2 regions of the Microbacterium sp. AC035 genome follow, and region 2 is predicted to be linked to the other one. Evidence: riboswitches for the same ligand, from Rfam matches in the RefSeq annotation. Region 2 holds a riboswitch; the other holds the start of a gene.
What was found. Region 2 has a riboswitch for thiamine pyrophosphate ahead of ACZ0AA_RS11855 (ECF transporter S component). Riboswitches for the same ligand answer to the same signal wherever they lie in the genome.
Positions count from the first base shown of each region.

Region 1: linked by a shared signal. The riboswitch ahead of thiM (hydroxyethylthiazole kinase) and the one ahead of ACZ0AA_RS11855 (ECF transporter S component) in region 2 are both predicted to bind thiamine pyrophosphate.

Region 1 covers NZ_OZ409858.1:1,400,291-1,403,688, forward strand. Annotated here, with positions in the region: gene ACZ0AA_RS06785 (bifunctional hydroxymethylpyrimidine kinase/phosphomethylpyrimidine kinase) at 1-1,044, opposite strand, end outside; gene thiM (hydroxyethylthiazole kinase) at 1,041-1,889, opposite strand; TPP riboswitch at 1,880-1,973, opposite strand; gene ACZ0AA_RS06795 (NAD-dependent epimerase/dehydratase family protein) at 1,997-2,962, opposite strand; gene ACZ0AA_RS06800 (DUF402 domain-containing protein) at 3,027-3,398, opposite strand, start outside.
Region 2 covers NZ_OZ409858.1:2,456,536-2,459,933, forward strand. Annotated here, with positions in the region: gene ACZ0AA_RS11845 (energy-coupling factor transporter transmembrane component T family protein) at 1-44, opposite strand, end outside; gene ACZ0AA_RS11850 (ABC transporter ATP-binding protein) at 41-1,504, opposite strand; gene ACZ0AA_RS11855 (ECF transporter S component) at 1,501-2,157, opposite strand; TPP riboswitch at 2,151-2,260, opposite strand; gene ACZ0AA_RS11860 (D-alanyl-D-alanine carboxypeptidase family protein) at 2,343-3,398, shown strand, end outside.

The DNA.
Region 1 (3,398 bases), 1.1 Mb from region 2:
GACGTGCGCACGCCGGAGCAGCTCGCGCAGTGCCGCCTCGGCATCCTGGTCGAGCAGCCGGTCGCCGCTGGTGGCGACCATGACGGGATCGAGGACGACGATCGGCGGCCGAACGGCATCGAGCCAGTCGGCGACAGTGCGGATGACATCGGCGTTCGCGAGCATCCCGATCTTGACCGCATCGACGACGATGTCGTCGGAGATCGCGTCGAGCTGCTCCCGCAGGAAGGTCGCGGGTGGCACGTGAACACCCCGCACGCCGGTGGTGTTCTGGGCGGTCAGCGCGGTGAGCGCAGCCATGCCGTAGCCGCCGTTCGCCGCGATCGACTTGAGGTCGGCCTGGATCCCCGCTCCGCCGGACGGGTCACTCCCGGCGATGCTGAGCACCCGCGGTGTACCCGCCGCGCGCCAGCGACGCACGAACGCCTCTGCGGTCTCGGCCGGGTCCGCGGCCGCGCACAGCGCCGAGACCACGGCGAGGCCGGCCGCCCCCGCAGCCCGCAGCCGCTCGGTGTCGTCGATGCCCACCCCTCCGATCGCCACGCACGGGAGCACGGTCGTCGCGACGAGGGCACGGAAGCCCTCGACGCCGAGGGCCGGCGGGTGGTCGGGTTTGGTGCTGGTGGGGCGGATGACGCCGACGCCCAGATAGTCGACTGTGCCGGGCGGCAGCGCGCGCACAGCCTCGAAGTGCTTCCGGCTGTTCGCCGTGAGGCCGATGAGCGCCTCGGCGCCGAGAGCTTCGCGCGCGCGCAGCACCGACGCATCCCCCTGCCCGAGATGCACGCCATCGACCCGCGCGCCCTGCTCCCGCGCGGCGAGGGCAGCGTCCAGGCGGTCGTTCACGACCAGCAGTGCACGACCGTCGATCACGCGGGAGAGCTCGACGAGCTGCGCCGTGGTCTCGGCATCCGTCGCCGTCTTGTCCCGCAGTTGCACGATGCGCACACCCCCGTCGACGGCACGACGGACGGTCTCGACGACACCGCGTTCCCCGCAGAGGTCCGGGTCGGTGACCAGATACAGCGAGAGATCCGCGATCACAGCACACGCTCCTCAACGCGTGCCGCGGCAGCGATGTCGGCGGGCACCACCGACGCGAGCGCGTCGAGGAGTTCGACCGCGAAACTGCCGGGACCCGAAGCCCGTGCGGCGGCGTGCTCGGCGGCGATCGTGTAGACGAGGCTCGCGGAGGCGACCGCGGTCAGCGCATCTGTCCCGGCTGTGCGCGCGACCCCCAGGAACGCGGCCATGACGGCACCCAGTGCGCACCCGCCGCCGGTGACCCTGGTGAGCAGTTCGTCGCCGTTCGCGATCCGTATGACACGGCGACCGTCGGTGATCAGGTCCACGGGTCCCGAGACGGCGACGACCGAGCCGTGACGGGCGGCGAGCGCGAGGGCGGCGTCGGAGGCGGCATCCGTGGTGTCGGTGGCATCGACCCCCCGACCTCCGGCAGTGAGGCCTGCGAGGGCGAGGATCTCGGAGGCGTTCCCGCGGATCGCCGTGGGGCGCGAGGCGACGAGGTCGTGCGCGAGCGCGGTGCGCACGGGCAGCGAACCGATCGCGACCGGATCGAGCACCCAGGGAGTACCCGCGGCGGCGGCACCGGCGACGGCTTCGAGGCTCGCGGCCCGCTGCTCGGGGGTCGGAGTCCCGAGGTTGATCAGCACTCCGGATGCGACGCCCGCGAAGGGACCCGCCTCGTCGACGATGTCGACCATCGCGGGTGCTGCCCCGAGAGCCAGCAGCACGTTGGCTGTGAAGCCCGTGACGACGGTGTTGGTGATGCAGTGGGTCAGCGGTGGTGACTCACGGAGCGCGGACAGCAGCTCGGCGGCCGAGGCCACCAGGGTCGATTCGGATTCTGGACGCAGACGATCGCTCAATGCGACATCCCTTCGCTAGTACGAACTAGATCAGGTTCGACGGGTCTGTTCTCAGCCGCGGATGCGGCACCCCGTGTCACTGCTCGAAGTCTAGCGACGCCCCACGGTCATCCTCGTCGCTGCAGCAGCTCGAGTTCCTCGGCGCGGGTGAGGCCGGCGCGCCGGTCGCGATCGATCCCTCGCTCCTGTTCGTCGGCGACGACGGCCGCGACGGTCTCGTCGAGCGGTCGCAGGGTGCCGCCTGCGGCGCGATACCGGGCGTTGGCGCGGGTCATGAAGCCGGTCATGTCGGCGGGCAGCCACAGGGGCAGCGAACGCTCCCCCGCCCAGTACTCGACGCCGTTCTCAATCAGCCATTCGTCATCGACCATCACCGCGTCGCCTCCGTGTCCGGTGCTCCGCCGCACGGTCGCGAGCACCTCGGCGAGCGGATGCCGGTCGCCGATCGCGTTGACCACCCCGATGGCGCGCGTGGTGGCGACGAACTCCGAGAGATCGTCGACGTCGATCACCTGCACGTCGCGCCCCTCGGTGCGCGGAAGCAGAACGGGTCCATCGACCGCGCGCAGGAAAGCCGCAGCCCAGTATCCGAAACGATCGCTCGGATCGCCCTCGCCGACGATGAGCCCGGGGCGCACGATCAGCGCTCGCTCGCCCAGCCCGCGCACGGCGTTCTCGGCCGCGACCTTCTGCGCACCGTACTCGTACTCGTCACCGGGCTCCGCCGACGAGTGCACGGCCGCCGTCTCATCGGCTCCCACCGTCGTGTCGTCGGAGTACACGGACATCGATGAGACGTAGGTCCAGCGGGCGGCCCGTTCCCCGAGCACGGCCACCGCCGCCTCGACGTGAGCGGCAGTCGACGAGATGTCGATCACGTGGTCCCAGTCCCGACCCGACACGGCATCGTACGCCGTGGGATCGTCCCGGTCGGCCAGCACGAGGCTCGCTCCCTCGGGAGACGGACGTCCGCCCCGGGCGAGGCACATCACGGTCGCTCCGTTCACCAGCATCCGTCGGGCGATCCGGCTCGACAACCAGCCCGTTCCACCGAGGATCAGCACATCTGTCATGCACCCATGGCATCAGCATCCGTCCGTGAGGGGAAGTGGCTTCCGCTCACGGCGGATACCTGGTTCAGCGCGTGCGCAGGTCGGACAGCCCTGTCAGCTCCGGGACGGTCCACGAGGGATCCGGGCGCCACTCGCGCCATTCCTCGGCGAACGGCCAGTCTGCATCACGGAACGACTCGATCGCCGCGTCCGCGTGCCGCTCGATCTGCGCCGCCTGCTCGGATGTGAGGCGGCCTTGCTCGACGGCCGCGATCAGCTCGTCCTCGTCTTTCAGATGCACTCGACCGTCCGGCTCGATCTCCACGTCGAGGATGTGGTCGGACGAATAGGTGTCGTGGTCGGTGCGCAGATGCGCGTTCTCGAGGTTCACGTACCAGCCGGCGAACTCCCAGTCCGAACCGCTCACGTCGCTCCAGAAGAGCCACACCGACCACGC
Region 2 (3,398 bases):
ATCGGCCCCGGACGATCGACGCGGGCGGTCAGCGGATCGATCACGATGCGCTCACCTCGATGCGGCGGGCGTGCAGGGCCTCGAGCACGGCCTCGTCGTGACTGATCGCGACGATCCCCGTGCCCTCGTCGCGCAGGCGTGCGATCAGGCCGACGAGCTCGGCCCAGGTCGTCGCGTCCTGACCGAAGGTGGGTTCGTCGAGCACCAGCATCCGGGGACGTGTGGCGAGGGCCGCCGCGACCGTGAGCCGCCGCTTCTCCCCTCCCGACAGCGTGTAGGGATTCGCGCCGGAAAGAGATGTGAGCCGAAGCCGTTCGAGCAGATCGTCGACGCGGACGGCGATCTCGGCTTCGGGCAGCTTGAGTGCTCTCGGGCCGACCGACAGCTCCTCTCGCACCGTCTTGGCGAGCAGCTGGTGCTCGGGAGTCTGCATGACCGACGCGATGCGCGTGAGCAGGGCGCGCGACGACCAGCGGAACGGGTCGGGTTTCTCGCCGGCGGCGAGAGAGGGCAGGGCAGACACTCGTCCGCTCTCGGCCGGGATGAGCCCCGCGAGCGTGAGGCCGAGGGTCGACTTACCGGCCCCGTTCGCCCCTGTCACGCCGAGCACTTCGCCCGCGCGCACCTCGACATCGAACGGACCGGCGACCGCGAGCCCGCGCCGCCGCGCGACCGTGAGTCCGCGCGCCTCGAGCAGCGTCTCTCCCGGCGTGTGCGCCGGGGCGGGCGGAACGGCGGGCGGGTGGCCGGGAACCCACACACCGGATGCCGCGAGCTCGGCCCCTCGCGCGCCGAGCACCTGCTCAGGACTCCCGTCCGCCAGGACAAGCGTGCCCTCCGGGTCCGCGCCGAGCACGATCACGCGGGTGACGAGCGGCAGCCAGACGTCGATGCGGTGTTCGATCACCACGAGGGTGGCGCCGGTGGCGTCCAGGGCCGCGGCGACGGCATCCCGCACGTCCCGCACCCCCTCGGGGTCGAGGTTCGCCGTCGGCTCGTCGAGCAGGATGGCGCCCGGTCGCATCGCCAGCACGCCGGCGAGGGCGAGACGCTGCTTCTGACCCCCGGACAGCGCAGCCGTCGACCGATCGAGCGCGACGTCCAGCTCGACGGCATCCAGCGCCGCCCGCACGCGCTGCCAGATCTCGTCGCGCGGGACCCCGAGGTTCTCGCAGCCGAAGGCGACGTCGTCGCCGACCCTGGCGAGGATCGTCTGGGTGTCGGGGTCCTGCAGCACCATGCCGACTCGACCGCGCGCCTCGGTGGGCGGCACGCCGTCGACGAGCAGCCGTCCATGCGTCTCGCCCTCGTCAGCGCCGCCGAGCACCCCTCCGAATCCCTGCAGCAGAGTGGACTTGCCGGAACCCGAGGCGCCCAGCAGCAGCACCCGTTCGCCGGGTTCGATGCGCAGAGCGACGTCCCGCACCGCCCAGCGCAGTCGCGTCGCGTACCGCCACCCCCAGCCGCGCGCTTCGAGGGTGGCGGGCGTCGTGGGCGAACTCACACCCGTGCGGTGACCTCGCGGCCGGCGGCGAACCGGCTGAGGGCGCCCGTGGCTGCGAGTCCCCGGGCGATCAACCACGCTCCGAGCCCGGCGATGATCGCACCCGAGATGGTCGTCGAGACGATGTACACGCTGGTGAAGAGCGTGTCGGCCCCGGCGTACCAGAGGATGCGGTCGTTGATGCCGCACGCGAGCCCCGCTCCGGCACCCGCCAGCATCGCGACAGGCAGACGCCAGACGCCGTAGAGGAAGACGAGGAAGATCAGCTCGGCGCCGAGACCCTGCACGAGGCCCGAGACGATCGTGAGCGGACCCCACGCGTTGCCGACGAGGGCCGAGATGATCGCGGCTACCAGTTCGGTGTAGAGCGCGGCACCCGGTTTGCGGATGATCAGCGCTCCGAGCACGCCCGCGATGAGCCAGGGGCCTGCGAGCAGACCCTGCACGCCGGGGAGCAACGGTGTCAGGATGCTGCTCGGCACCTCGTAGCCGACGTTCCAGAGCAGGAAGATCAGTGCGCACGCGACGGCGATGACACTGGCGACGACGATGTCGACGACCCGCCAGCGCCAGAGCTCAGGGCGACCGAGGCCCTTCGAGGCGCGCGAGACGGATGCGGATTCCGTGGTGGATCCGGACGTGGATGTACTCATCAGTGACTCCTCCCTGCGCTGGCATTACCCAGATCAGGTTCGACGGTCGAAGCGCGATTCGCTCCCTCTCAGCCCGGCTCGCCGGACTCCCGTGGTTGTTCTGACGATCTTACCCAGTGCCGACACTCGCGTCTGCTCCTGTTGCAGCGACACGGAACTCTGCGCGAGTTCGGTACCGTGAGGAGGTGACCGCTCCTGACTCCGCCGAGGCCACCGCCTCCGCCGTTCCTGCGGGCGACGCGTCGACGCCCGATGCGTCAGCGCTCGATGCATCAGCGCCTGCCGCTGCGGTGCCTGATGCGTCAGTCGCCGCGGCCGCCGGTGAGCCGGCTCCCGATACTCTCGAGACCGCTCCCGACGCGCAGTGGGCAGAGGGCACCGGCGGAGGGACGCCGCTGACATGGGTCGACGCGGTGGAAGTCGCTCGGCACCCGGCGACCGAGGCGCTCGATGACGCACCTGCCGCAGCGCGCGGCGACGCCCTTCTGACCGGAGCGCACCTGCGCCCGGCGATCGCCCGCCCCGGCGTGCTCGTCCCGCTCGGCGTGCTCGTCGGCCTGCTCGGCACCTACGTGGGGTCGGCCATGCTGTGGCCCTTGCACGAGGTGCCGCCGACCGTGCAGGCGGCGGAGCTCGGCACGACCGCCGCGCCCGCAGCCGCGATCACCTGGCCCGCTCAGGGAAGTGCGGCCGTGGGAATCGGCGGTATCGGCACGACCTCGTCGTCGCTCGATGCGGCGGCGATCGCGAGCGTCACCAAGGTCGTCTCGAGTCTGATGGTGCTCGATCGGATGCCCCTCGCCGAGGGCGAGCAGGGCCCCGAGTTCTCGTTCACCCGGGCCGACAATCTGGCGTACTGGGACTACCGCCGCTCCGACCAGTCGGCACTCGACGTGCCGGTGGGCGGCACGCTCACGGAGTTCCAGCTCCTGCAGGGAACGCTGCTCGGTTCGGCGAACAACTACATCGATCGTCTCTCCCAGGAGATCTGGGGCGCCCCGTCGGCGTTCACCGCTGCGGCGGAAGTGTGGCTGCGCGACCGCGGCCTCGACGACATCACGATCGTGACCCCGTCAGGGTTCGACGACCGCAACAGGGCCACGCCCGAGTCGCTCGTCGCGCTGGCCGAGCTGGCGATGCAGAACCCGGTGTTCGCCGGAATCGTCGGCACCCCGTCCGTCGATCTTCCGGGCGCAGGCACTGTGGTGAACACGAACGGAATGCTGGTGGATCCTGGCGTG